DNA from 4 places in the Variovorax paradoxus genome. Region 2 is predicted to be linked to each of the others. Evidence: predicted binding sites of a transcription regulator. Region 2 holds the regulator's gene; each other region holds the start of a gene.
The links. Region 2 encodes LexA, which represses DNA repair genes until DNA is damaged. Its sites were predicted from a motif close to ACTGTATNNNNATACAGT; they were not measured.
Positions count from the first base shown of each region.

Region 1: a site for LexA is predicted at 3,948-3,965, ahead of QHG62_RS05870 (PA0069 family radical SAM protein). Genes of this name have one in related genera too.
Region 3: a site for LexA is predicted at 3,666-3,683, ahead of recA (recombinase RecA). Genes of this name have one in related genera too.
Region 4: a site for LexA is predicted at 4,767-4,784, ahead of QHG62_RS22435 (putative DNA modification/repair radical SAM protein). Genes of this name have one in related genera too.

Region 1 covers NZ_CP123990.1:1,204,758-1,211,927, reverse strand. The annotation lists gene QHG62_RS05890 (TfoX/Sxy family protein) at 1-40, shown strand, start outside; gene QHG62_RS05885 (3'-5' exonuclease) at 37-645, shown strand; gene gnd (decarboxylating NADP(+)-dependent phosphogluconate dehydrogenase) at 751-2,169, shown strand; gene QHG62_RS05875 (gluconokinase) at 2,201-2,716, opposite strand; gene QHG62_RS05870 (PA0069 family radical SAM protein) at 2,831-3,925, opposite strand; gene QHG62_RS05865 (GbsR/MarR family transcriptional regulator) at 4,044-4,646, shown strand; gene QHG62_RS05860 (thiol-disulfide oxidoreductase DCC family protein) at 4,703-5,128, shown strand; gene QHG62_RS05855 (SAM-dependent methyltransferase) at 5,150-6,109, shown strand; gene QHG62_RS05850 (SRPBCC domain-containing protein) at 6,166-7,170, shown strand, end outside.
Region 2 covers NZ_CP123990.1:2,473,443-2,480,612, forward strand. The annotation lists gene kdsB (3-deoxy-manno-octulosonate cytidylyltransferase) at 1-243, shown strand, start outside; gene adk (adenylate kinase) at 379-1,035, shown strand; gene QHG62_RS12045 (asparaginase) at 1,102-2,091, opposite strand; gene lexA (transcriptional repressor LexA) at 2,165-2,839, shown strand; gene QHG62_RS12055 (hypothetical protein) at 2,978-3,346, shown strand; gene QHG62_RS12060 (D-2-hydroxyacid dehydrogenase family protein) at 3,439-4,446, shown strand; gene QHG62_RS12065 (MFS transporter) at 4,507-5,664, shown strand; gene QHG62_RS12070 (3-hydroxyacyl-CoA dehydrogenase) at 5,794-7,170, shown strand, end outside.
Region 3 covers NZ_CP123990.1:80,975-88,144, forward strand. The annotation lists gene argC (N-acetyl-gamma-glutamyl-phosphate reductase) at 1-691, shown strand, start outside; gene QHG62_RS00325 (hypothetical protein) at 717-1,448, opposite strand; gene QHG62_RS00330 (SRPBCC family protein) at 1,574-2,011, opposite strand; gene recX (recombination regulator RecX) at 1,986-2,453, opposite strand; gene recA (recombinase RecA) at 2,500-3,618, opposite strand; gene QHG62_RS00345 (MarR family winged helix-turn-helix transcriptional regulator) at 3,765-4,250, shown strand; gene QHG62_RS00350 (response regulator) at 4,316-4,990, shown strand; gene QHG62_RS00355 (sensor histidine kinase) at 5,031-6,476, shown strand; gene QHG62_RS00360 (sporulation protein) at 6,489-6,698, opposite strand; gene QHG62_RS00365 (biotin--[acetyl-CoA-carboxylase] ligase) at 6,707-7,170, opposite strand, start outside.
Region 4 covers NZ_CP123990.1:4,665,939-4,673,108, forward strand. The annotation lists gene QHG62_RS22410 (acyl-CoA dehydrogenase family protein) at 1-8, opposite strand, end outside; gene QHG62_RS22415 (acyl-CoA dehydrogenase family protein) at 21-1,229, opposite strand; gene QHG62_RS22420 (3-hydroxyacyl-CoA dehydrogenase NAD-binding domain-containing protein) at 1,254-3,398, opposite strand; gene QHG62_RS22425 (LysR family transcriptional regulator) at 3,523-4,443, shown strand; gene QHG62_RS22430 (hypothetical protein) at 4,428-4,679, opposite strand; gene QHG62_RS22435 (putative DNA modification/repair radical SAM protein) at 4,806-6,059, shown strand; gene QHG62_RS22440 (UdgX family uracil-DNA binding protein) at 6,075-7,170, shown strand, end outside.

The sequences.
Region 1 (7,170 bases), 1.3 Mb from region 2:
GAAAACCCCAGTGAAGAAAAAGAAAGCAGCCTCCTCGTGAGCGGCGACACCATCGCGTTGCCGCCCCTTCCCGAACGCGAGCAGATCGCCCTTCTCGAAGCCTTCGAGGGCCTCGGCCTCCAGGACATCGTCGTCGTCGCCACGCTGCAAGAAGCCGAGCACGCGGCCGCCGCGCTGCTGGCCGCGGGCGTTGCAGGCTTCGACACCGAATCGAAACCCACTTTCGCCAAGAACGAGGTGTCTGGCGGCCCGCACGTGGTGCAGTTTTCGACGCGCGAGAAGGCGTGGCTTTTCCAGCTGCACCGCACCGAATGCAACCCGGTCGTCGCCGCGCTGCTCGCCTCGACCGAACTCAGGAAGGTCGGCTTCGGGCTTTCGAGCGATCTCACACTGATCCGCAACCGCCTGAACATCGAACCGAAAGCCGTGTTCGACATCGACAGCGAGTTTCGCCGGCGCGGCTACCGCAAATCGGTCGGCGTGAAGACGGCCGTGGCGCTGGTGTTCAACCGGCGCTTCGTCAAGTCGCGCAAGGCGACCACGTCGAACTGGGCCAACAAGCAGTTGACCGAAGCTCAGATCCGCTATGCGGCCAACGATGCGTATGCCTCGATTCGCGTGTTCGATGCGCTCTTTGGCGGCTGAGCTGCCGCCCCTGCGGCCCGCTCGGCCATAGGCGCGCTCCAGCAGCAGCTCCGCGGCACCCCCGGCACAATGCCGGTCACATCTATCGCACACGAAAGAAGGGCCATGAGCAACAAAAGCGATTTCGGTTTGATCGGCCTGGCCGTGATGGGCCAGAACCTGGTGCTGAACGTGGAAAGCCGCGGCTTCCAGGTCAGCGTGTACAACCGCACCGAAGCCACCACCGAGGCCTTCGTGGCCGCAAACCCCGGCAAGAAGCTGGTCGGCGCGAAGACGCTGGAAGAGTTCGTTCAGAGCCTTGCCAAGCCCCGCAAGATCCAGATCATGGTGAAGGCCGGTGCGCCGGTCGACCAGGTCATCGAGCAACTGATTCCGCTGCTCGACAAGGACGACATCGTCATCGACGGCGGCAACAGCCTCTACACCGATACCGAGCGCCGCGATGCGTACCTCTCGGGCAAGGGCCTGCGCTTCATCGGCGCGGGGGTGTCGGGCGGCGAGGAAGGCGCGCGCAAGGGCCCCTCGATCATGCCGGGCGGGCCGCTTTCCACGTGGGAGGTGATGAAGCCGATCTTCGAGAGCATTGCAGCCAAGGTCGACGGCGAGCCTTGCGTGATTCACATCGGCCCGGGCGGCGCGGGCCACTACGTGAAGATGGTGCACAACGGCATCGAGTACGGCGACATGCAGCTGATCTGCGAGGCCTACAGCCTGTTCAAGGCCGCGGGCTTCACCACCGACGAAATGGCGGCAGTCTTCAACGAATGGAACGACGGCGAGCTGCAGAGCTACCTGATCCAGATCACCGCCAAGGCGCTCGAGCAGAAAGACCCCGAAACGGGCAAGCCGATCGTCGACGTGATTCTCGACAAGGCAGGCCAGAAGGGCACGGGCCAATGGACGCTCATCAACGCGGCCGAGAACGCGGTGGTCATCAGCACCATCAACGCAGCCGTTGAAGCACGCGTGCTGTCTTCGCAAAAGAACCACCGCGTGGCCGCAAGCAAGCTGCTGCAAGGTCCGACGGCGGAGCTTTCGCTCGACAAGAAGGCCTTGGTGGCCAAGGTGCACGATGCGCTGTATGCCTCCAAGGTCATCAGCTACACGCAAGGCTTCGACCTCATCAAGACGATGGGCGAGAAGAAGGAGTGGAAGCTCGACCTCGGCCGCATTGCGGCAATCTGGCGCGGCGGCTGCATCATTCGCGCGCGTTTCCTGAACCGCATCACCGATGCCTACCGCACCAACCCGGCGCTGGGCAACCTGATGCTCGACCCTTTCTTCAAGGACCTGCTCAACCGCACGCAGCAGAACTGGCGCGAAGTGGTGGCGCTGGCCGTGAGCAACGGCATTCCGGTGCCGGCGTTCAGCGCGTCGCTCGCCTACTACGACAGCTACCGCACCGAGCGCCTATCGGCCAACCTGCTGCAGGCGCAGCGCGACTTTTTTGGCGCGCACACGTATGAGCGGGTCGACAAGCCAGCGGGCGAGTTCTTCCATACCAACTGGCCCGAAGTGATCTAAGGGCCGGCGCAGACGGCCGGGTGCTTGCGCTCTAGCGGCGCGCAGCTTCCGGGATTTCGCGTTTGATCTGCGCCACCAGTTCCGGCAGCGGCGCGGTGGCGTCGACGGCAACCACGCCGGCCTCGCCCACCGGCGATTCGAGCGTGGCGAACTGGTTGGCCACCAGGCTGGCCGGAAACATGTGCTCGCCCGCGCCCGCACGCGCGGCCACGCGCCGCTCGGCCTCGTCGCGCTCGATGGCCATGAACACGAAGCGCAGGTCCGGCACGGCCGCACGCAGCTGCTCGCGGTAAGCGCGCTTGAGCGCAGAGCAAGTCAGCACCGCGCCCTGCGGCTTGTCGGCAAGCGCACGGCCCAGAGTGGCAAGCCAGCCGGCGCGGTCGGCATCGGTCAAGGGGATGCCCTGGCGCATTTTTTCGACGTTCGACGCAGGGTGGTGGTCGTCCCCTTCGATCAGCGGCAGCGCAAAGGCGGTCGCAAGCGCCGCCCCCAGGCTCGACTTGCCGCAGCCTGAAACTCCCATCACCACTATCCATATCCCGTTCATGCGTACCTTTGCAGCCATGGCCGGACGGCCGATGCCGCCGGTGGGTTGAATCTACCGCTTATTTTGAAGCGGATTTGATGCGATGCCCGGCTGCAGGCCGCACGGGACCAGCCCTCAGAAAAGACTGCCCTGCCCCGCCGCACCCGGCGGCCGGAAGGCGCCCAGGTCGAGCGGAATGCGTTCGCGGTTGAAGCCGATGCGGTTTGCCGCCTTCTCGAAGCGCTGGCGGATCAGGTCGGCCCAGAGGCCGGTGCCCTTCATGCGCGTGGCAAAGTCGGCGTCGTAGTCCTTGCCGCCGCGCATTTCGTGGATGCGCGCCATGATGCGGTCCGCCCGCTGCGGGTAGTGCAGCCCCAGCCACTCCTTGAACAGGGGCGCCACCTCCCACGGCAGCCTGATCACGGTGTAGAAGGCGCTGCGCGCACCGGCCTCCCAGGCCGCTTCGAGCACCTGCTCCATGTCTTCGTTGACGAACGGGATCTGCGGCGCCACGCTCACCCCCACCGGCACGCCTGCCTCGGCCAGGGTGCGAATGGTGCGCAGCCGCCGATGCGGAGCGGCCGCTCGCGGCTCGAGCTTGCGGGCCAGTTCGCCATCGAGCGTGGTCACGGTCACGTACACCGCGGCAAGGTGCTGGGCGGCCATGGGCGCGATCAGGTCGAGGTCGCGCTCCACCGCGCTCGACTTGGTGACCAGCGCAAATGGGTGCCGTGTTTCTTGCAACAGCTCGATGATCGAACGCGTGAGGCGCAGTTCGCGCTCGATGGGCTGGTAGCAATCGGTGGCGGTGCCGATGGCGACGTGGCTTGGCCGATAGCCTTTGCGGCCGAGTTCGGCGCGCAGCACCTCCACGATGTTTCGCTTGGCAATGAGCTTGGTTTCGAAGTCGAGCCCCGGCGAGAGGTTGAGGTAGCTGTGGGTGGGCCGCGCAAAGCAGTAGATGCAGCCGTGTTCGCAGCCGCGATACGGGTTGAGCGAACGGTCGAACGACACGTCGGGCGATTCATTCTGGTTGAGCACCGACTTCACGTCTTCGAAGCGCACCTCCGTCGCCAGCGGCAGCAGCCCTTCGGCTTCGGCCGCGCCCTCTTCGAGCGTGCCCCAGCCGTCGTCGAACGCATTGCGCTCATCACGCGAAAAGCGGTGTGCCAAGTGCGTGGCCGCGCCCCGGCCTTTGATGATGTGGATGGGAATGTGGGCAGCTGGCATGTGGCGCACCTTTCTTTTGACTACTGTTTATTCATACAGTATTCCAAACCAGCGGCATGTGCAAATGAATTTGTATTTCTCTATTGACAGAAATTTCTAAAATCTTAGACTTCGAGGCATGGAACTCACCGACATCCAACGCAAATTCGTCCTCCACTGGGGCGAGATGGGCTCCATGTGGGGTGTCAACCGCACGGTTTCGCAAATTCATGCGCTGCTGTTCGCCCATGGCAAGCCCATGCATGCCGAAGAGCTCTCCGACACCTTGGGCGTGGCCCGCTCCAACGTGAGCAACAGCCTGAAGGAACTCCAGGCCTGGAACCTGGTGCGGGTAACGCACATCCTCGGCGACCGCCGCGACTACTTCGAAACCAGCGTCGACGTGTGGGAACTGTTTCGCACCGTGGTGCGCGAACGCAAGGAACGCGAGTTCGATCCCACCATCCGCGTGCTGCGCGAAATCGTCTCGAGCCCCGACTTCCAGAAGGAGCCTGCCGATGCGCAAGACCGCATCCGCTCCACCATGGACCTGATGAGCAAGCTCGCCACCTGGGCCGACGAAATGCTGCGGCTCTCGCCCGGCACGCTCGACAAGGTGCTGACGCTGGGCGCCAGCGTGCAGAAGTTCGTTCGCGGCGATGCGCCTCCGGCGGCGCCCACGGCACCGAAGAAAAACGACGATGACCCGGATGCCCATCACGCCAGCCTGCCGATGATCTGAGCTTCTCTTTTTTTGCCAAATCATTTCTGTTTTGACAGAAATAACGAAACAAAACCATGCGCCCTGCTGTCACCTACCCTCTCACCGTTTACTACGACGCTACCTGCGCCCTCTGCACGGCCGAGATGAACGGCATGAAGGCGCGTGATGCCGCCGGGCGCCTGCAGCTGGTCGATTGCTCGCCGCCGGGCTTCAGCGAAGGACCCGCGCCTCGCGAGGCGCTGATGACGGCGATTCACGCGGTAGACGCCGCCGGACAGGTGTTCGCGGGCGTCCCTGCCATTCGGGCCTGCCGCGATGCCGTCGGGCTGCCGAGCGGCAGCTTCCTTCTCGACCTGCCGCTCGTCGCGCCGCTGGCCGACCGCGCCTATGCGGTGCTTGCGCGCAACCGCTACCGGCTGCCGCGCTGGCTGGTCACCCTGCTGGCCGGAAAGGCCGCCCGCTCGTCGGCCACATGTGCCGGTGGCAATTGCCGAATCTGAAAAGAGAAAAAGGAGCTTTTTGTGCCCAATGTTTTCCAGCCCGATTTCCGCGCGGCGCAGACGCCTGAAGCTCCGCTGTCCAACCAGGCCATCACACGCGCGGACACGCAGGACTACTTCACCGAGGTGGCCGACGACTACCGCGCATGGAGCCCCAGCTACAACATGCACTTCGGCTTTTGGCGGCTCGGGCTCAACCCATTGCGGCGCGAAGGCATGCTGGTGGAGATGAACCGAACGGTCGGCCGCGCACTGAAGCTCGACGAGGCCGACGCTCCCAGCCCGAAGCAGGAGGCCGCGCAACCCCGCCGCTGCGTGATCGACCTGGGCTGCGGCGCCGGCGCCACCGCGCGCACACTGGTGAGCGAAGACCCGTCGCTGTATGCCGTCACCGTCACCAACGTGGCCGTGCAGAACAGCATCGCGGCCCGGCTCGACGCCCGTGCCGGCGTGGCCGATCGCATGGCGCACATCGAAGCCGACTACACGCGCACCGGCCTGCCGGCGGCGCAAGCCGATGGCGCGTGGGCAGTGGAGAGCGCCTGTTACGCCAGCGGTACGGCCAAGGCCGATTTCGTGCGCGAGGCGGCACGCCTGCTGAAGCCCGGCGCTCGGCTGGCGGTGGTCGACGGCTTTCTGCTGCGGCGCCAGCCCGGCCGCGTCGCCGGCTGGCTGCACCGCCTGTGGGCCGACAGCTGGGCCGTGCCCACGCTGGCCGTGCAGGAAGACTTTGTGACCGCACTGCGCGACAACGGGTTCGAAGACGTCAAGGTGCAGTCGCTGCGCTGGCGCGTCGCGCCCAGCGCGCTGCACATTCCGGCGCTGGCCACGCGCTTTGCGCTGGCCGAGCTCTGGAAGGCGCGCGGCAAGCTCAGCCCCTGGCGCCGCAAGCACATTGTCGCGAGCTACTGCGCCCTGGTGCTGGGCGTTTTCTGGCGCGACTTCGACTACTGCATGGTGACCGCCAGGCGCAGCGGCTGACAACAAGCGCCACCGAAACAACAAGACAGCAAACACAACGAGGAGAAGAAACCTACATGAGCACCGAACCCGAAGAAGCCGCACCGCGCGAGTTGCCACCCACCGCGACCAGCGCCGCAGAAATACAGGAGCCGCCGCTGCGCCGCATGCCCTTTGCATGGTTCTGGCCACTGCTGGTGGGCGCCGCGGCCGCCTTCGTGCTGCGCATCGCCTTCAGCGGATTGCCGGGCCAGCGCTTCTCGGCCATGCTGGGCTCCTTCATCTACCTTGCGCCCGCGGTGTGCGGTGCCGTCACGGTCTATATGGCCGAGCGAATCGAGCGGCGCGGGTGGGGCTACTACATCTGGGCACCCTGGGTTGCCACCGCGCTGTTCGTGGTCGGCACGCTGCTGGTCTACATCGAGGGAATGATCTGCGCCATCGTGATCGTGCCGATGTTCGCCTTCATGGGCAGCCTTGGCGGGCTGGCCATGGGGCTGGTCTGCCGTGTCACCCACTGGCCCAAGCCGGCGCTCTACAGCTTTGCGGTGCTGCCGCTGCTACTCGGCGCCATCGAGCCGCAGTTGCCCAACCCGGAGCTGATCTCGAAAACGTCGCGCACGGTCTTCATCGCCGCGCCCGCCGAACGCGTGTGGCATGAGCTCAACGATGTGCGCGACATTCGCCCCACCGAAGTGGGCGATGCGTGGGCGTACCGCATCGGCGTGCCCATGCCCGTGGCGGCCGTCACCGAGCAAACGTCCGAAGGCCGCGTGCGCAAGGTGCAATGGCAGAAGAACGTGCACTTCGACGAGGTCGTTACCGACTGGCAGCCGCTGAAGCGGGTGGAATGGCGCTACCGCTTCTCGCCCGACTCTTTTCCGGCCGGTGCGCTGGACGACCACGTGCTCATCGGCGGCCACTATTTCGACCTGCGCGACTCGGCCTACACCCTCACCCCGCGCGAGGGCGGCACGGAGCTTCGCATCGACGTTTCATGGCGCGTGAGCACGCGCTTCAACTGGTATGCCGACCGCGTGGCGCACTTTCTCCTCGGCGATTTTTCCGAGCACATCCTGCGC
Region 2 (7,170 bases):
CCTAGCCCGGCACCACTGCGCCACATCGGCATCTACGGGTACCGCGCGGGTTTCGTGCGCAAGTTTCCTTCGTTGCCGCCGGCTCCGGTCGAGGCGACCGAAGCGCTGGAGCAACTGCGTGCGCTCTGGCACGGGCATCGCATCGCGGTGCATGTCACCCATGCGGCTCCCGGCCCAGGCATCGACACGCCCGAAGACCTGGCCCGCGTGCGCGCACTGTTCGCAGCCAGGCCGACGCCCTGAAGCATCGCGCCGCAGGGCGGCTGTAACGGAAATTCTTCACGCTGTCGCATGCTATCCTCGACGCAATTCCGCCCTGCACGGCTCCCGGGCCGCCGCTTGGTGCGACACAAGATCTAAGAACCGTCCGAGGACACCATGAGACTAATTTTGCTGGGCGCGCCCGGGGCGGGCAAAGGCACGCAAGCGGCCTTCATCTGCCAGAAATACGGCATTCCTCAAATTTCGACCGGCGACATGCTGCGCGCAGCCGTCAAGGCCGGCACACCGCTCGGCCAGCAAGCCAAGGCGGTCATGGAATCGGGTGGCCTGGTGAGCGACGACCTCATCATCAACCTGGTGAAGGAACGCATTGCGCAACCCGATTGCGCCGACGGTTTCCTGTTCGACGGCTTCCCCCGCACCATTCCGCAAGCCGACGCCATGAAGGCGGCGGGCGTCAAGCTGGACTACGTGCTCGAAATCGACGTGCCTTTCAGCGACATCATCGAACGCATGAGCGGCCGCCGCTCGCATCCCGCATCGGGCCGCATCTATCACGTCAAGTTCAACCCGCCGAAGGTCGATGGCAAGGACGACGTCACGGGCGAAGAGCTGATCCAGCGCAAGGATGACGAGGAAGAAACCGTGCGCAAGCGGCTCGAGGTGTACAGCCAGCAGACGCGTCCGCTGGTCGACTACTACTCGGCCTGGGCCAAGGCCGATCCGGCTTCGGCGCCTAAATACCGTGCCATCAAGGGCGTCGGCACGGTCGAAGAAATCACCCAGCGCGCGCTGGCTGCACTGAGCAACTGAAGTTCACGCGCAGGCGCGCGGCTGCAGCTGCGCCGCCTGCTTGCCTGTTTTGCGTGTTGCCGCCGCTCAGGCGGCCTTCTCGATCAGTTCCAGCATCAACGCAATGCGCGCCTTGACCGGCGTCAAGGCACCGGCATCGCGCAGCTTGTCATCAGGCCTCGGAAGAATGCGCCCGCTCGCGCAACGTGTGGCGCGCAACACGGCGACCCCCGCATCCTGCGCGCGAAGCGCGGCAGCCTCCAGCGCATGGTGCACCGTGCCGTTGCCAGTCGCGGCCAACACCAGCCCGCGCACCGGCTCGGCGACGCCAGCTGCGCGCTCCTGAAGCAGCAAATCGACGACGGCCCCGTTCGCACCGGCGTGGCTGGTGAGAATTTCGACTCTCGGCCATTGCGACGTGGCATCTTCCTTGGCTTCGAGGATTTGCGAGTTCTTGCTTGCGTGTGATCGAGGCCAGTCCCGCAGGCGCCGTACCGCGCCCTCTTCCACATAGCCGACCGGACCGGCGTCGCCCGATGCAAATGCATCCTGCCGGTAGGTGTGCACCTTCTGAACATCCGTGGCGCCGTGAATCACGCCCGCGCAAACCACCGTTACACCCTGTGCCGCCGGCGTTGCCGCAACTGCGATGGCGTCGCGCACGTTCTGCGGGCCGTCGGGCGAAAGCGATGTAGCAGGACGCATGGCGCAGGTCAGCACCACGGGTTTGCCGGGTGAAAGCACGGTTTGAAGAAAGAAGGCCGTCTCTTCCAGAGTGTCGGTGCCGTGCGTGATCACTACGCCGGCTACGTCGGCCTCGGCCAGCCAGAAGGCGCAACGCCGGGCGAGCTGCAGCCAGACGCCGGGTTCCATGTCCTTGCTGTCGAGCTGCGCCACCTGTTCGGCCCCGAGCTCCAGGCCTTCGGGTGCCTCGATGCCGCCCAGCAGGTCTGCCACGCCAACTTGCCCGGCCGTGTAGCCGATGTTGTCGCCGCCGCTCGCGGCGCGGCCGGCAATGGTGCCGCCCATTCCCAGAACCACAATGCGCCGCAGGCTCGGCGAAAGCGAATTAACCATGGCTTGCCAACTTTTAAAAACTGGTTAAAAATACAGGTACTGGATATCTAGCCAGTGCCGCAAGGAACAACATATGCAGTTCGCCGTGAAGCTTACCGCCCGCCAGCAGCAAATCCTGGACCTGATCCAGAGCGCCATCGCACGCACCGGCGCTCCGCCTACGCGAGCCGAAATTGCCAATGAGCTAGGCTTCAAGTCGGCCAACGCGGCCGAAGAGCATCTGCAGGCACTGGCTCGCAAGGGCGTCATCGAACTCGTCAGCGGCACCTCGCGCGGCATCCGGCTCAAGGGCGATGCGCTGCGCTCGCTCAACGAGTCGCGCAACAACCAGTTCTCGCTTTCACTGCCCGGCATGGCGCAGCTGGCACTGCCCCTCATCGGCCGTGTGGCGGCGGGTTCGCCCATCCTCGCGCAAGAACACGTCGACCAAACCTACTATGTCGAGAACACGCTGTTCCAGCGCCAGCCCGATTACCTGCTGAAGGTGCGCGGCATGTCCATGCGCGACGCCGGCATCATGGACGGCGACCTGCTGGCGGTGCAAGCCACCAAGGAAGCCCGCAACGGCCAGATCGTGGTGGCGCGCCTCGGCGACGAAGTCACGGTCAAGCGCCTCAAGCGCAACAAGCAGGTCATCGAACTGCATGCCGAAAACCCCGACTATCCGACCATCGTGGTCCAACCTGGCGAGCCCTTCGAAATCGAAGGCCTGGCGGTCGGCCTCATTCGCAACACCATGCTGATGTAGGCCTTGCGGCCTGCCCAGAGCAGCACCCTATCCGGTCGCCACAGGTGGCGGGCGTATGGCGCGAAGTCGCCATCACCCTGTTGCGCCCGATCAAAGAAATCCTGCCTGTGTTCAACCTCATACTTTTTTGGAGTTCACATGGGAATCGCCCTCCTCGCCATCGCTGATTTGTGGATGCCGCTGCAAACGCTTGCAAACCGGCTGCTGCCGGCGCGCCGTCCGCGCCGCCGCGACAACGGCAGCGCCTCCGCAGGGTTGCGCTACGTCGCGGTCCGGCCGGCATGCACGGCTCGCGCCCATGGCGCGGCCACCCCCAAAGCCGCTCCGGCACCCGTACGGCCGCTGCGCGTCATTCGCGTGGTGGATGGTCCCCGGGGTGAAAAGTGCAGCGCCAACCGCATGGTGATTTCGGGCCGCATGGCCGATGTTTGCGCCGAACTCGACCGGTTGGCGGCCCTCGAGGCCATGGAAGCCGCCAGCACCGCGCCCTCCACACACCTGCACTAGCCCCATGCAAACCCCGGTGACCACTGCCCGGGGCGGGTATCCAAACGTTCACACGCGCGTCATGCCAATGCTGCGAGGCACAATGGCACGCCATGAACATTGTGATCCTCGACGATTACCAGGACGCCGTGCGCAAGCTGCGCTGCGCCACCAAGCTGGACGCGTACGCGGCCAAGGTCTACACCAACACGGTCAAGGGCATTGGTCAACTGTCCATTCGCCTGAAGGACGCCGACGTGATCGTGCTGATCCGCGAGCGCACCCACATCTCGCGCCAGCTAATTGAAAAGCTGCCCAAGCTCAAGCTCATTTCGCAGACGGGACGGGTGGGCAACCATATCGACGTCACTGCGTGCACCGAACGGGGTGTGGCGGTGGCCGAGGGCACCGGCTCTCCCCAGGCGCCCGCCGAACTCACCTGGGCGTTGATCATGGCGGCCATGCGGCGCTTGCCGCAGTACATCAGCAACCTGAAGCATGGCGCGTGGCAGCAATCGGGGCTCAAGTCGGCCTCGATGCCGCCCAACTTCGGACTGGGCTCGGTGCTCAAGGGCAAGACGCTCTGCATCTGGGGCTACGGCCGCATCGGCCAGCTGGTGGCTCGCTACGGGCAGGCCTTCGGCATGCAGGTCGTCATCTGGGGCCGCGAGGCAAGTTGCGCCAAGGCCAGGTCCGACGGCTTCCAGGTGGCGCAGAACCGGCACGAGTTCTTTGCCGCCGCCGATGTGCTGTCGGTGCACCTGCGGCTGAACGAGGAAACCGTGGGCCTGGTCACGCTAGAGGACCTTTCGCGCATGAAGCCGACGGCGCTGTTCGTCAACACCTCCCGTGCGGAACTGGTCGAGCCCGATGCCCTGCTTGCCGCCCTCAACCGCGGGCGTCCGGGGCTGGCAGCCGTCGACGTGTTCGAGAGCGAGCCGCCGCTGCAGGGGCACGCCCTCTTGCGCCTCGAGAATTGCATCTGCACGCCGCACATCGGCTACGTGGAGCAAGACAGCTACGAGAGCTATTTCGGGCAGGCCTTCGACAATGTGGTGAGTTTCATCAAGGGCAATCCCACCAACATCGTGAATCCAGGCGCGCTGCAGGTTCGCCGGTGAGCTCATGAGCCGCCGGGCCGCCCCACGGCGAATACCGCAGCCGAAGGCAAAGGTTCTCCGGTGAGCCACCCTGCGCCCCGGGGCGCGCTCTGGGCGCTGCTGGCCGGCAATTTCGTGATCGGCACGGGCGTGATGGTGGTGCCCGGCACGCTCAATGAAATCAGCACGTCGCTGGCGGTGACCGTTGCAACTGCGGGTCAGTTGATCACGGTTGCCGCGGTCGTGATGTGTCTCGGCGCGCCGTTGCTGGCGGCTGTTGTCGCGGGCTGGGACCGTCGCCATCTGCTCGCCCTCACCCTTGTCTGGTATGCCGCCGGGCACATCGTTTCGGCGTTGATGCCGAGCTTTGGCGCCCTGCTGCCGGTGCGCATGCTCACGGTGGTGGCACCTGCAGTCTTCACGCCACAGGCCGCGGCGTGCGCGGGCATGCTGGTGGCGCCAGAGCAGCGCGGACGGGCTGTGACCTTCGTCTTTCTCGGCTGGTCGATGGCCTCGGTGCTGGGCCTGCCGCTGGGCGCGCTGATCGGCGGCCACCTGGGCTGGCGCATGGCTTTCATGGCGGTGGCAGTGCTCAGCGTGGTGAGTGCGGCGTCCGTCTGGCTGACGCTTCCGAGCGGCATCCGGCCTGCTGCCCTCACGGCGGCAGCGTGGTCGCGCGTGCTGCGAAGCCCGGTGCTGATGGGCATCGTCTCGGTCACGGCGCTGCAGGGCGCCGGGCAATTCGTCCTGTTCAGCTATTTCGGCCCCATCCTGAAGCAGAACTTTGGCGCAGACCCCACGACGCTGAGCCTGATGTGGGCCTTGTTCGGCGCCTTCGGGCTGGTGGGCAACATGCTCGTGAGCCGCTTCATCGACCGCGCGGGCGCGGGCCGCATGGTGCTGCTGACAAGTTCGCTGATCGCGCTCAGTCTCTTTCTCTGGCCATGGGCAGGCACCCTCCCCTGGCTGGCGGCCGTTCTCGTGCCGTGGGGCCTGGGGTGCTTTGCCACCAACTCGGCGCAGCAGGCGCGGCTGGTGGGCCTGGCGCCTGCTCTTGCGCCAGGCTCCGTGGCGCTCAACAGCTCGGGCATCTACATCGGGCAGGCGGTGGGTGCCGGGCTGGGCGGATGGCTGCTTGCCAACGATGCGGTGGCTTGGATGAACTGGGTCGGCTTCTCATTGCTGCTGCTCGCCATCGGCCTGAGCGTGGCCATCGATCGCAGCCGCCGCGCGGCCTGAAAGCGCGGCCCCGCGTAAAACCCGGGAAGCCGCTGCGCCCGGTGGCTGCAAAATCGAAGGCTGTGCAAGCTCCGCGCCCCGCCTGCCATCAGGCCCGGATACACCTCAACCAGCGAAAATCTTCTTCCAATGACAGTGAACTACACCCGGATCGGCGTCGTCGGCGCCGGCGCCATGGGCCGAGGCATCGCCCAGATCGCCGCGCAAGCGGGCAGCGAAGTGCTGCTGCTCGACAGTTTTGCAGGCGCGGCGGAGCGCGGGCGCGAAGCCCTCGTTGCCCAATGGAACAAGCTGCACGAGAAAGGAAAGATCGACGCCGCAGCGCGCGATGCGCAGATCGCCCGGGTCAAGGCGGTCGGTTCGGTGGCAGCCCTTGCTGCATGCGACCTCGTGATCGAAGCGGTGGTCGAAGACATCGAGGTCAAGCGCTCGCTGTTCCGTGAGCTCGAATCGGTTGTTGCGCCCACGGCCACCCTTGTCACCAACACCTCGTCGCTTTCGGTCACGGCCATTGCTGCGGGCCTCAAGCACCCCGAGCGCATGGCGGGTTTTCACTTTTTCAACCCGGTGCCTCTGATGAAGGTGGTCGAGGTGGTGGCGGGCTTCAAGACCTCCGCCGAGGTTTGCAAGCAGCTGGCCGGCTATGCGGTGCAGATGGGCCACAGCGCCGTGCAGGCGCAAGACACCCCCGGTTTCATCGTCAACCACGCCGGCCGCGGCTACGGCACAGAGGCGCTGCGCATCGTGGGCGAAGGCGTGGCCGATTTCGCCACCATCGACCGCATCTTGAAGGACCAGGCCGGTTTTCGACTTGGCCCGTTCGAGCTGATGGACCTGACTGCGCTCGACGTGTCGCATCCGGTGATGGAGTCGATCTATCGCCAGTACTACGAGGAGCCGCGCTTCCGCCCGAGCGTGATCACCGCGCAGCGGCTCGCTGCCGGTGTGCTCGGCCGCAAGACCAACGAAGGTTTCTACAACTACAACGACGGCGTGATGCAGCAGCCTGCCGAAGCCGCGCCTCCCACCGTGGCAGCGCTGCCCTCGGTGTGGGTTTCGCCTCGCGCCGCGCGCCGCGCCGAGCTGCTGCGGCTGGTGAATACGCTGGGCGCCCAGATCGACAGCGGCGCTACCGCCGCGCCCACTTCGCTCATCCTGGTGGCGCCGCTGGGCTTCGACGTGACCACAGTGGCCGCGGTCGAGCGCCTGGACGCGACGCGCACCGTCGGCATCGACATGCTGATCGACGATGCCGCGACCAAGCGCCGCGTGCTCGCCACAAACCCGGCCACGCGGCGCGACATCCGCGATGCGGCGCACGCCCTTTTTGCGCGCGACGGCAAGGCCGTGAGCGTGATCCGCGACAGCGGCGGCTTCGTCACGCAGCGCGTGATCGGCACCATCGTGAACATCGCCTCCGACATGTGCCAGCAGCGCGTGTGCTCGCCGGCCGATCTTGAAACGGCGGTGCAGCTGGGCCTGGGCTATCCGCGTGGCCCGCTGGCC
Region 3 (7,170 bases), 2.4 Mb from region 2:
GATCATCGACGCCTCCACCGCGCACCGCGTGGCGCCGGGCTGGGTGTTCGGTTTTCCTGAACTGGCAGAAGGCCACTGGCAGGCCGTGGCCGCGGCCGACCGCGTCGGCAACCCGGGCTGCTATGCCACGGGCGCCATCGCCATCGTTCGCCCGCTGGTCGATGCGGGCTTGCTGCCGGCCGACTTCCCGGTTTCGCTGCCCTCGGTCAGCGGCTATTCGGGCGGCGGACGGGCCATGATCGAAGACTACGAAGGCGGCAAGGCGCCGCTTTTCGAAACCTACGCGCTCGGCCTCAAGCACAAGCACATCCCTGAAATCATGAAGTACACCGGCCTCACCCGCCGGCCCGTCTTCATTCCTTCGGTGGGCAATTTCAAGCAGGGCATGCTCGTGCAGCTGCCGCTGCACCTCGACCTGCTGCCCGGCAAGCCGAAGGCCGGCGACCTGCACGACGCCATTGCCGCGCACTACGCCAGGAGCAACACGCCCGAGCAGTTCGTGAAAGTGCTGCTGCCCACCGACAACGGCAAGCTCGACGCGCTGGCGCTCAACGACACCAACGAGCTCGAGATCCGCGTGTTCCCCAATGAAGACCACCGCCATGCGGTAGTGATTGCACGCCTGGACAACCTGGGCAAGGGCGCCAGCGGCGCCGCGGTACAGAACCTGAAGCTGATGCTGGCGCTCTGAGCGCCAGCCGTCGTTCCCAGTCAGTTCACCTGACGAGCCAGAGGCCGACGCCCAGCAGCACCGCGTGCGCGCCCAGCGCAATGTAGAGCGGCTTGCGTGAAGGCGTCGACATTTCCTGCAGCGTTTCGTTGATGCGGCGCGTGAGCAGCGCGCGCAGCGCGGGGTCTTGCGCCGCGCCCTCTTCTGCAGCCGGCGGCAGGCCGTGTTCAGCACGGCCTTGCTGCCATTCGGCAAGCATGTCGCTGAGCGGCAATCGGTTGAGCACAAAGCCGACCACCGCACGCACTGCCTTGCCTTCGCCCAGCACCGGCGCAAGCTGTTTGCTCAGGGCATCGACCGACAGCCAGTCGGCCGCGCGCTGCAGCGTGCCGTGCGTGCGCGGCATGGCTTCGATGCGGCCCGCGATTGCGCCGCCCAGCCGCTCGGACACGGCCTCGCCGCGCGCGGCCACCAGGTGTTGCATGGCCTTGGCCCGGCCCTGTTGCACACCGAGCATCATGTAGACGGCCACAAAGAGAAGCAGCAGCACCGCAACCAGCAGAGGAGGCGACGTGACCAACGCGAGCACGGCACCGGCGCCGCCCGCACGCGCCGCCGTGTTGCCGGGACCCTGCAGCTGGCTCAGGTAGTAAAAGAAGACGCCGCCGCCGAGGATGAGCGAGAGCAAGCCGCCCTTGACCGCTGATCCGATGAAAGCGGCGCCGGCCTTGGCGCCTGTGCGCACGAGCGACGGCTGGTCTGCAGGTCCTGAAGACATGGGGTTCCCTCCTCCGAAGTTTTGTGAAGGCGGCCCTCGAGTGGGACCGGCCGCGCCGATCATGCCATTGGATGAACCCCCAGCCGCATGCCCCGCCGGGGCGAGGAGGCAGGGCGGCCCGCGGCTCAGTCCGCTTCGAGCAAGCGCCGCAGCGACTGCAAGTCGCGCGCAATCCAGGCAGCGTCGCGCTCGAAGGCCGCATCGTCCATATGCGGCTGACGCAGCAGCGTGAACTGGAACTCGCAAATGCCGGGCGCCACGCCGATCACGCGAAACGGCAGATAGATCTCGGACACGCCTTCGGGGGCTACCCAATGGTCGAGCACACCAAAATCGTTGGCGGGTGCGAAGCGCAGCCGGGCTTCACCATCCGGCGTGGTGGCCACCCAATGATCGCCGTGCGGCACCAGTGCACTCTTGGCCAGGCCGCTCGCCCAATCGGGCAACCGGCCCGGGTCTGAGGCCAGCGCATAGGCGCGGCGCCAGTCGCAGGCCACGCGTTGCGTGACGACACGGGACTGCATCGCGGCAGCATCTTCACTCGCCTGGTTCGTTGTCGCCATCGAAATTGCTCCTGAGTACCTTGGCCACCACCGCGCCCGGGAAGCCGCGCGCCATCAGAAAGCGCATCTGCCTGGCGCGCTCCTTCGCATCGGCAGGCGGTGCGTCGAAACGGCGGCGCCACAACGCAGTGGCGCGCTCTACTTCGGTGTCTTGCAGGCTGGCCACGGCCTCTGCGATGGCTTCGGGCGCAATGCCCTTGGCCTGCAGTTCCTGGCGCACCCGCAGTGCGCCCGAGCGGGCGGCGCGCTGGTTCAGCACCGATGCCACCACGCGCGGCTCGCTGATGAAGTCCTTGGCGGCCAGTTCGTCGAGCGCGCGGGCCAGCGTGCCGGGCTCTTCTTCATGCTTGGCCAGCTTGCGCTCCAGCTCCGCGCGCGAGTGCTCGCGCTGGCTCAGGAGCCGCAACGCGCGGCCTTTGAGTGAGGGAGCACCGAATGCCATGCCTGCTGTTCGCTTGCGCGGCCCACAGGAGCCGCGCCGTGCTCGCTTACTCGCCCTTGTCAGCCTTCTCGGCCTTGGCCGCCTTTGCAGGCTTCTCGGCCTTTTCGGTCGCGGGGGCGTCTGCATCGGCTGCGAGCAGCGGGATACCCAGCGACTCGCGCACCTTGTTTTCGATTTCGCGCGACAACTCGGGGTTCTCGCGCAGGAACTCGCGTGCGTTGTCGCGGCCCTGGCCGATTTTCTCGCCGTTGTAGGCGTACCAGGCGCCCGACTTGTCGAGGATCTTGGCGTTCACGCCCATGTCGATGATTTCGCCTTCGCGGCTGATGCCTTCGCCGAACAGGATGTCGAACTCGGCCGTCTTGAACGGGGGCGAGACCTTGTTCTTCACCACCTTCACCTTGGTTTCGTTGCCGATGGCCTCGTCGCCCTTCTTGATGGTGCCAATGCGGCGGATGTCCAGGCGCACCGAGGCGTAGAACTTCAGCGCATTGCCGCCGGTGGTGGTTTCGGGCGAGCCGAACATCACGCCGATCTTCATGCGGATCTGGTTGATGAAGATGACCATGCAGTTGGTCTTCTTGATGGTGGCGGTGAGCTTGCGCAGCGCCTGGCTCATGAGGCGGGCCTGCAGGCCGGGCAGCGAGTCGCCCATTTCGCCTTCGATTTCGGCCTTGGGCGTGAGCGCGGCGACCGAGTCGACAACGATCAGGTCCACGGCACCCGAGCGCACCAGCGAATCGACGATTTCGAGCGCCTGCTCGCCGGTGTCGGGCTGGCTGATCAACAGGTCGGACAGGTTCACGCCGAGCTTCTGGGCGTATTGCACGTCGAGCGCATGCTCGGCATCGACGAAGGCGCAGGTGCCGGCCTGCTTTTGCATGGCGGCGATGACCTGCAGCGTGAGCGTGGTCTTGCCCGACGATTCAGGACCGTAGATTTCGATGACGCGGCCGCGCGGCAGGCCGCCGACGCCCAGCGCGATGTCAAGGCCGAGCGAGCCGGTGGAAACCACCTGGATGTCCTCGAGCGCCTCGCCTTCGCCGAGCCGCATGATCGTGCCCTTGCCGAACTGCTTTTCGATTTGCGCCAGCGCGGCTTGCAGGGCCTTGGCCTTTTCACTGTTGGCGACCGAGATGCTTGCGCCCTTGACGACTGCGTCCATGTGGAAATCTCCTTGAAAATCAACGGTTTGTGTGTGACTGCCATCCATCTGCTTTTAATTACAGGCTGGATGCTTGAACAGTAGTGTAGGGGCTCATTGGTTTGAGTAAACCTACTTTTTAGTCAGTTTGCTTTACCATTTGAGCGATGGCTGAAAGCGCTTTTCCGACCGATCCCGATGCCTGGCGGCAAACCCACCTGGGCCGCCTGCTGGGCCATGCGATGCGCCGCTTCGACGAGCGCGTGCTCGAACTCATGGCGCACGACGTCGATGTGCCGCTGGCACTGTCGAACCTGGCCGCGCGCGCCCAGGTGAGCGCCGCGCACATCCACATCACGCGGCACCTGGCACGCGAGGGTTCTCGACTGACCGAGCTGGCCGAGCGCGCCGGCATGACCAAACAGGCGATGGGGGCGCTGGTGGACCAATGCGAGGCCTGGGGCCTGGTCACACGCGGGCCCGATCCGCTCGATGCACGGGCGCGGCGTGTGCTTTTCACCGCCGACGGGCTGGCATGGCTCGACGCCTTCCGCAGCGCCGTTACGCAGGCCGAGCGCGAGTTCCGCGCCAGCGTCGGCAACGACGTCGCCACCGTGGTAACCATCGGTCTGGAAGCGTACACAGCGGGCTAGACTCGGCTGCGAGAGACAAATGTGAACGGCGCCGGCGCGGCGCCCGAACCGGCCGGAGGTGGCTCATGCGGATTCTGATTGCCGAAGACGACCAGGTGCTGGCCGATGCCCTGCTGCGCAGCCTGCGCACCTCGGGCGCGGCGGTCGACCACGTGGCGAACGGCTCGCAGGCCGACACCGCGCTCATGACGCACAGCGAGTTCGATTTGCTGATTCTCGATCTCGGGCTGCCCAGCCTGCACGGCATCGAAATTCTCAAGCGCCTGCGCGCGCGCGGTTCGCAGCTGCCCGTGCTGGTGCTCACCGCGGCCGACAGCGTGGAAGAACGCGTCAAGGGCCTGGACCACGGCGCCGACGACTACATGGCCAAGCCCTTCAGCCTGCAGGAGCTCGAAGCGCGCGTGCGGGCACTCACGCGTCGCGGCATGGGCGCCACCAGCAACACCATCCGGCATGGCCCGCTGGTGTACGACCAGGCCGGCCGGGTGGCCACCATCGACGGCAAGATGGTCGAGCTCTCGGCGCGCGAACTCGGGCTGCTCGAGGTGCTGCTGCAGCGCGCCGGCCGCCTGGTCAGCAAGGACCAGCTGGTGGAGCGCCTCTGCGAATGGGGCGAGGAAGTGAGCCTGAACGCCATCGAGGTCTACATCCACCGCCTGCGCAAGAAGATCGAAAAGGGGCCGGTGCGCATTGCCACCGTGCGCGGCCTGGGCTATTGCCTCGAAAAAATCCAGCAATGACCGCCGGGGGCTCGCCCGAGGGCTTCGGAGACCGCAAGCCTTGAAACTGTTCCAGCGCGCGCAGCGCTCACTGTTCGGCGAGATCCTCGACTGGATGCTCACGCCGCTGCTGCTGCTGGTGCCGGTGAGCATCGGCGTCACGTGGCTGGTGGCACAGGGCATTGCCAACGCGCCATTCGACCGCGCGCTCGAATACAACGTGCAGACGCTGGCGCGCCTGGTCACCGTGCAGCAGGGCCAGACGGAGTTCGTGCTGCCGCAGCCGGCGCGGGAGATCTTGCGGGCCGACGATGCCGACCGCGTCTACTACCAGGTGCTCGACAGCCACGGCAAGCTCTTGAGCGGGGAGGCCGACGTGCCGCACCCCAACACCGACGAGCCCCCGGTCACGGGCGTGGTTTCGCTTCGCAACGGCGAGATGCGCGGCAAGCCGGTGCGCGTGGCGTCGCTTTGGCTGGCCGACGGCGGCGACGACTCGGCCCCCGCGCTGCTGCAGGTGGCCGAGACGCGCGAGAAGCAGTCGGTGCTGGCCATCGAAATCATCAAGGGCGTGCTGCTGCCGCAGTTCGCGATCCTGCCGCTCGCAGTGCTGCTGATCTGGCTGGCGCTGGTGCGCGGCATCAAGCCGCTCTCGGTGGTGGAGGCGCGCATCCGCGAGCGGCGCCCCGGCGATCTGAGCCCGCTCGACGAATCGTCGGTGCCGCTCGAAGTGGTGCCGCTGGTGTCTTCGGTGAACGAACTGCTGGACAAGCTCAACGATTCCATCCACACCCAGAAGCGCTTTCTCGCCGATGCGGCGCACCAGCTCAAGACGCCGCTTGCGGGCTTGCGCATGCAGGCCGACCTGGCGCAGCGTGAAGGCGCCAACGCTGACGAGCTCAAGCAGTCGCTCAAGCAGATTGGCCGCGCCAGCGTGCGCGCGACCCACACCGTCAACCAGTTGCTATCTCTCGCCCGTGCCGAAAGCACCGGCGCGGGCACAGGCCGCCAACCCTGCGACTTGGCACGCCTCACCATCGAAGTGGTGCGCGAAGCCGTGCCGCGCGCCATCGAGAAGCGTATCGACCTCGGCTACGACGGCGCCGAGGAAGGTGCTCCCGGCGTGGTGCTCGAAGGCAACGCCACCTTGCTGAAGGAACTGGTGCGCAATCTGGTCGACAACGCCATCAACTACACGCCCTCCACCCCTGAGCGGCCAGGCGTGATCACCGCGCGCGTGCTGGCCGATCCGTTCGGGCATGTGGTGCTGCTGCAGGTGGAAGACAACGGCCCGGGCATTGCGGAATCCGATCGCGAACTGGTGTTCGAGCCCTTCTACCGCGTGCTCGGCAACGAGGCCGATGGTTCGGGGCTGGGTTTGCCGATCGTGCGGGAGATTGCCAACCAGCACCATGCGCAGGTCAAGCTCGAAGACGCACATCCGGGCCGGCAACCGCCGGGGGCGCGCTTCACGGTGCGCTTCGAGGGCGAAGAGCTGGCGCCTTGAGCTGCAGCGCGTTCAGGGCGCGGCGGTGGTGTTGCCGTTGCCGGTCTTGCCGTCCTTGCGGATCTGCAGCCATTCGGGGTGAACCTGGCGCGAGAGGCGCTGCGGCTCTCGCTCGGTGATGCCGGCCGGCATCAATCCGAAGCCGGCCAGGTCGCCGCGAGCCCACAGCCAGTAGCCGACATTGGCCAGGACGAGAACGATCAGTGCAAGGCGCAACTTCATGGTGAATCTCAAAAAGCCATGCCGCGAGGGCGCACGCTGACTTCGTCGCTCGAGACCATCTGCAAGCCCCCGGCCGTGCGCACCTGCAGTTCGCCGCCCCAGGCCACGCCTTCGCACGTGCCGAAGCTGCCGTCGCTGAGCTGGACCTCGCGCCCGCGCAATGCGTCGCGCGCGGCAAAGCGTTCGGCAAAGGGCGCGAAGCCTTGCGCCTCGAAGGCCTGCACGCTGCGCACCAGCGGCGCGGCAAGTTCGGCAAGCACCTCGGGCCCGGTGGCGTCAGGGCGCCATTGGCGCAGCCACGCGGGCGGCGTGCGCATGCCCTCGGCTTCGCGCGGGCCGATGTTGATGCCGATGCCGATCACCAGGTAGCGCGGCGGGCCCGCCGCATCGGCGCGGCCCGCATGCGGCGTTGCGGTTTCGATCAGGATGCCGGCCAGCTTGCGGTCGTTCACCCACAGGTCGTTGGGCCACT
Region 4 (7,170 bases), 2.2 Mb from region 2:
AAGTTCATTGCATGTCTCCTTTAAAGGCCGAGGATCATCTTGCTGATGATGTTCTTCTGGATTTCATTCGAGCCGCCGAAGATCGACAGCTTGCGGTTGTTGAAGTAGCGCGCTGCCGCGGCCGACGCGTAGGCGGGTCCGAAGGTTTCGCCGTCGAAGCCGTCGTGCAGCGCTTCTTCGATGAAGGGCCGGCCGTACACGCCCATTGCGCGGCGCGCGAGCGAAGAAATCTCTTGCCGGATCTCGGTGCCGCGGATCTTGAGCATCGAGCTCTCCGCGCCCGGCACGCCGCCACCGGCCACTGCGGCAATCACGCGCAGGTTGGTGGTCTTCATGTTCTCCAGGTCGATCTCGACACGCGCCATGCGCGCGGCAAAGGCCGGGTCTTCCGCCAGCGGCTTGCCGTTCTTCGTTTGCGTGGCCGCAATGCCCTTGAGCTGTTCGAGCGCGGCCACCGAAAAGCCGACGCCCGCGATGTTGGTGCGCTCGTAGGTGAGCAGGTACTTGGCGCAGGTCCAGCCCTTGTTCTCTTCGCCGACCAGGTTCTCGGCCGGCACGCGCACGTCGGAGAAGAACACCTCGTTCACCTCGTGCTCGCCGTCGAGCGTGATGATCGGGCGCACTTCCACGCCGGGCGAAGTCATGTCGATCAGCAGGAAGCTGATGCCCTCTTGCTTCTTCGCTTCGCGGTTCGTGCGCACCAGGCAGAAGATCATGTTGGCATGCTGACCCAGCGTGGTCCAGGTCTTCTGGCCGTTCACGATGTAGTGGTCGCCTTGGGTGTCGATGCCGCGCACGGCCGATGTCTTTACCGCCGCCAGGTCGGAGCCCGCGCCGGGTTCCGAATAGCCCTGGCACCACCAGTCGGAGCCGTCGAGGATGCGCGGCAGCCAGTGGCGCTTTTGCGCCTCGTTGCCGTACTTGATGAGCACCGGCCCCAGCATGTTCACGCCGAAGGGCACGATGCGCGGCGCAAAGGCCAGCGCGCATTCGTGCTCGAAGATGAACTTTTCGACCGCCGTCCAGCCCGGTCCGCCGTACTGCTCGGGCCAGTGGTTGGCGAGCCAGCCGCGCGCGTTGAGGATGGCGTGCCATTCCTCCATGTCGGCCTTGGCGAGGATCTTGCCGCTGCTCACCTTGGCCGAGAGGCGCGCGGGCAGCTTGTCGGCCAGGAAGGCGCGCACTTCCGCGCGGAAGGCTTCTTCTTCAGGGGTGAAGTTCAGGTCCATGGCGTCGCTTCTTTCAGAAAGGGGTCAGGCGTGGTTGAGGCTGTCGAAGTTAGCGCCGCGTTCGACCAGCTCCACCAGCAACGGCGAGGGCTGCCAGAACAACGGATCTTCCTTCGCAAACTCGCGAATGTCGGCCAGCACCTTCGACAGGCCCACGGTGTCGGCGTACTTCATCGGGCCGCCGCGGTGGCGCGGAAAGCCGTAGCCGTAGAGAAAGGTCACGTCCACGTCGAGCGGGCGCAGCGCAATGCGCTGGTGCACCACGTTGGCGCCCTCGTTGATCATTGCGGCCATGTAGCGGCGCATGATTTCTTCTTCGGTGAAGGCGCGCGGCTCGATGCCGGCGCGCTCGCGCTCGGCGTCGATGATGGCCAGCACCTCGGGGTCGGGCACGCCGGTGCGCGCGCCTTGGGGGTACAGGTAATAGCCGCGCTGCGTCTTCTGGCCGAACCAGCCGCGCTCGCAGATGCGGTCGGCAACCTGCACGTAGCGCGCCTTGGGGTCGCGCGTGGCCGCCTTGCGCTTGCGCGTGGCCCAGCCGATGTCGCCGCCCGCCAGGTCGGACACCTGGAACGGCCCCATCGGGTAGCCGAAGTTGCGCACCGCCTCGTCGATCTGGTAGGGCGAGGCGCCGTCTTCCATCATGTGGTCGGCGGCCTGGCGGTACACCGCGAGGATGCGGTTGCCGATGAAGCCGTCGCACACGCCGGCGCGCACGGGCACCTTCTTCAATTTCTTCGCAAGCTCGAAGCCCGTGGCCACTACGTCGGCGCTCACCTTGGCGGGCACCACGATCTCGAGCAGCTTCATGATGTTGGCCGGCGAGAAGAAGTGCAGGCCCACCACGTCCTGCGGGCGCGAGATGCTGGCCGCGATCTCGTCGATGTCGAGGTACGAGGTGTTGGTAGCCAGCACTGCGCCGGGCTTGCACACCCGGTCGAGTTCGGCGAACACCGCCTTCTTCACGCCCATGTCTTCGAACACGGCTTCGACCACGATATCGGCCTGCGCGAGCGCGTCGTAGCTCGTGGAGCCCGAAAAGCGCGCCATCACGGCCGCCTTGGCCTCGGGCGTCATGCGGCCCTTGCCGATCAGGCCGTCGTACACCTTTTCAACGTGCTGGCGGCCGCGCGCAAGGCTGGGCTCGTCGCGCTCGATCATGGTCACGGGCAGGCCCGCATCGAGCATGGCCACCGCAATGCCCGCGCCCATGGTGCCGCCGCCGATGATGCCGGCCGATTCGAGCGCGCGCGGCTTGGCGGCCTTGGTTTCGGGCGCCTTCAGCACTTCGCGCTCGGCGAAGAAGGCGTGGATCAGGCCGGCGCGCTGCGGGCTGTCGATGCACTGCAGGAACAGCTTGCGCTCCAGCGCCATACCTTCGTCGAAGGGCAGCGTGAGCGCGGCTTCGACGGCTTCGATGATCTTCATCGGCGAGAACAGGCCTCGGCTCTTCTTGGCAGTGTCGGCGCGCGCCGCTTCGAGCGCGGCGCGGCTGGCCTCTGCATCGGCCAGGCCGGCGGCCTCGCGCGCGCGGCGCACCGGCGTCTTGGCCGCGGCCAGTTCTTCCGCATAGGCAAGGCCCTCGGCGCGCGCGTCGGCCTCGGTTCCCAGGCGGTCGACCAGCCCGAGCGACATCGCTTCCTTCGCACCCGCATGGCGGCCGCTGAGCATGAGCTCAAGCGCGGGCTTCACGCCGATGAGGCGCGGCGCGCGCTGCGTACCGCCCGAGCCGGGCAAGAGGCCGAGCTGCACTTCGGGCAGTCCCAGCTTGGCCGACGGAGCGGCAAGGCGGTAGTGCGCCGACAGCGCCACTTCGAGCCCGCCGCCCAGCGCCGCGCCGTGGATGGCGGCAATCACCGGCTTCGTGCAGTTCTCGATCTTCAGGCACACCTCGGGCAGCGAAGGCGGCTGCGGCGTCTTGCCGAACTCGCGGATGTCCGCACCCGCGATGAAGTTGCGGCCCGCGCCGACGATCAGCACCGCGGCGGCCGCGCTGTCGGCCTCCGCCGCCTCGATGGCGGCCACCAGGCCTCGGCGCACATCCACGCCCAGGGCGTTGACGGGCGGGTTGTCGATGGTCACCACGAACACGCCGCCCGGTTTGGGAGAACGCTCGAAGCTGACGGGGTTGGAAGAAGACGCGGGAAGGCTGGAGTCGGTGGTGGCCATGTCTTGTCTCTCTTGTCTCTTGCGGGTTCCAGGGTGAACCCAGCATTCTTTGCCCGATGCGCGGCTTTGACAATTGCATAGCCGGTTGACAGACTGTCAAAGGATTTTTGACACAATCGGGTGCATGGAGCTCCAATCGCTGACTTTGCTGGTGGAAATCCTCGACGCCGGCAACCTGAGCGCGGCGGCACGCCGCCTCAAGATGAGCCGCGCCAATGTCAGCTACCACCTGAACCAGCTGGAGCGCTCGGTCGGCGCCCAGCTGGTGCGGCGCACCACCCGCCGCGCCGAGCCCACGGAGATCGGCCTGCGGCTCTACCAGCACGGCGTTGCCATCCAGGCCGAATTGCTGGCCGCAAAAGAATCCGTCACCACTCTGGGCGAGGGCCTGCAGGGCCGCGTGCGGTTGAGCGTGCCAAGCGGCTACGGTCAGTTGGTCATGGCCGACTGGCTGATCGACTTCAAGCGCCAGTACCCCGGCATCGTGCTGGACGTGGTGTTCGAAAACCGCATCGAAGACCTGCTGCGCGACGAGGTCGACATTGCGATCCGCGTGGTGCCGGAGCCGCCACAAAACCTGGTGGCGCGGGAACTGGGGCCGGTGCGCTATGTGGCCTGCGCCTCGCGCGACTATGCGCAGAAGCACCCGCTGCCGGTGCAGCTGGACGAGCTGCAGGGCGCGCCGGTGGTCACCGCCGCGGTCATCGGCCGGGAGCTGCGGGTGTCGGCCTACCAGGGTGAGACCCGGCGCGAGGTGATCCTCGAGCCGACGCTGATTTCAGAAAACTTCTTGTTCCTGCGCCAAGCCATCCTCGCGGGGCTCGGCATTGGCCTGGTGCCCGACTACGTGGTGCAGGACGACGTGCGCCGGGGCGAGGTGGTGACCACGCTGGACGACTGGCGCCTGAGCATTTTCGGCACGCAGATGTTCATGCTCTACATGCCGAACCGGCAGCACACGCGGGCGATCCGCACCTTCATCGACTTCATCCTGGAGCGGGTGCGGCCGCCCGCCATGGATTCGGCCAATCAGTCGCAGCGGTAGGTGACTTCGCCGACGACCGGCGCGCGCGAGCCCTTGGGGTCGAGATAGCGCATCGGAGCGCCGAAATTGCGGCAGTAGGCCTCGGCGTCCTGCGGACTGGGCGACTTGAACACGCCGTCGCCCAACCAGGTGACGCGGGGCGCGGGCCGCGCGGCGCATCCGGCGAGGACGAGGGCCGCGAGGGGCAGGGCGAAAAAAGCGGAGAGAGCAGGTGAGCGGCGCATCGGAAAGCGCATCGCTGCGCACGGGTGAACGAGCCCGGGACTTTAGCGGGTGAAAAGCCTGGGGGCTTTCCCCGTTCTGCAAGACACACAGCCTTCAAAACTGTATATTCATACAGTATTTTAAGTGCCCAGTTTCCCGTGGACCTCCAGCGCAAACTCGCCATCCTTGCGGACGCCGCCAAGTACGACGCCTCGTGCGCGTCCAGCGGCTCGCAGCCGCGCGACTCCATCGGCGGGCGCGGCATCGGCTCGACCGAGGGCGCCGGCATCTGCCACAGCTTCGCGCCGGACGGGCGCTGCATCTCGCTGCTCAAGGTGCTGCTCACCAACCACTGCCAGTACGACTGCCTCTACTGCGTCAACCGCGCGTCGAGCAACGTGCCGCGCGCGCGCTTTCGCGTCGACGAGGTGGTGCAGCTCACGCTCGACTTCTACCGCCGCAACTGCATCGAGGGCCTGTTCCTGTCCAGCGGTATCGTCAAGTCGCCGGACCACACGATGGAGCAGGTGGTCGAGGTGGCGCGCACGCTGCGCGAAGACCACGACTTTCGCGGCTACATCCACCTCAAGACCATTCCCGATGCAAGCGACGAGCTCATCGCGCGCGCCGGCCGCTATGCCGACCGCCTGAGCATCAACGTCGAGATGCCGACCACCGAAGGCCTGCAGGCGCTCGCACCCGAGAAGGATGAAAGCGCCATTCGCCGTTCCATGGCGCGGCTGCGGCTGCGCATCGACGACACGCGCGAAGAGGCGCGCCGCGTGGTGCCGATTCGCGCGCTGCCTGGCGCGGCGCCCGCCGCCGCAAATCCGCCGCCCTTTGCGCCCGCGGGCCAGAGCACGCAGATGATCGTGGGCGCCGACGCCACCGACGACCGTCAGATCCTTGCCTCGAGCGCCACGCTCTACGGCGCCTACAAGCTCAGGCGCGTGTACTACTCCGCCTTCAGCCCTATTCCCGACGCCGCCCGCGCGCTGCCGCTGGTGGCGCCGCCGCTGATGCGCGAGCACCGGCTCTACCAGGCCGACTGGCTCATGCGCTTCTACGGCTTCGGGCACCAGGAAATCGTGGCCGAGCCCGACGGCCTGCTGCGGCTCGACGTCGATCCCAAGATGGCCTGGGCGCTCGCGCATGCCGACCGCTTTCCGGTCGACCTGAACCATGCGCCGCGCGAAATGCTGTTGCGCGTGCCGGGGCTCGGCGTGAAAGCCGTCGAACGGCTGCTGCAGGCGCGGCGCGTGCGCCGGGTGCGCGCGGACGACCTCCGGCGGTTGCACGTGCCGGCGCGCAAGGTGCTGCCGTTTGTCGTTGCGGACGGGCACCGGCCATCGCGCGGGGCGCCCATGCCTTCGCCGGTGCCGCAGCGCGCTGCGCAAGCCTCGCTGTTCTGAGCCGAGCCATTTGCCATGCACGTGCGGCTCGACGACCCGGTCGATCTCGACGCCTTTCGCCGCCACGCGCGGCAGCTGCTCGCAGCGGGCGTGGCGCCGGACCGCGTCGAATGGAACGCGGTGCAGGCCGCCGGCGATGCCGCCGATCTGTTCGGTGCGGGGGGCGATGCCGCGCCGCCAGCAGCGCTTGCTACCGCCGCAGAACGGCAGCCCGTGCCCGCATGGTTCGTCGAACTGTGCGGCGACGTCATCCTGCACCGCGACCCGCAGCGCCTTGCTTTGCTGTACCGGCTGCTGTGGCGCCTTTCGCACGAGCCCGCGTTGCGGCACGACCCGCTCGACGCCGACCTGATGCAGGCCCGGCAGATGGCCAAGGCCGTGCACCGCGACATCCACAAGATGCGCGCCTTCGTGCGCTTTACCCGCGTGACGGGCGAAGACGGCCTGGAACGCCACGTGGCGTGGTTCGAGCCCGAGCACCGCATCGTCGAAGCCAACGCAGCTTTTTTTGCGCGCCGCTTCGCGCAGATGCGCTGGGCCATCCTCACGCCCGAGCGTTGTGTGGAATGGAACGGCCATGCGCTGGCCTTCCGCGATGGCGCCGACCGCCGCGAGAAGCCGCCGCCCGATGCCGGCGAGCAGCTCTGGCTGACCTACTACGAACACATCTTCAACCCGGCGCGGCTCAAGCTCGCGATGATGCGGCGCGAAATGCCGCGCCGCTACTGGCGCAACCTGCCCGAGGCCACGCTGATCCAGCCGCTGGCCGAGGCCGCTGCCGCGCGCAGCCAGTCGATGATCGAGGCGCCGCCTACCGCGCCGCGCCGCATCCGCGCGCCCATTGCGCTGCACCTGCGGCCGGCGGCGGGCGTGGAACCCGCCAACCTTGGTGAATTGCGCGCCGCGGCGCGTGCCTGCCGCGACTGCCCCATCGGCGCGCTCGCCACGCAGGCCGTGTGCGGCGAAGGTCCGCTCGGCGCCACGCACATGCTGGTCGGCGAGCAACCGGGCGACCAGGAAGACCTGGCGGGCCGGCCCTTCGTCGGCCCCGCGGGCCAGTTGCTCGACCGCGCAATGGCACAACTGGGCTGGGCGCGCGACACCGTGTACC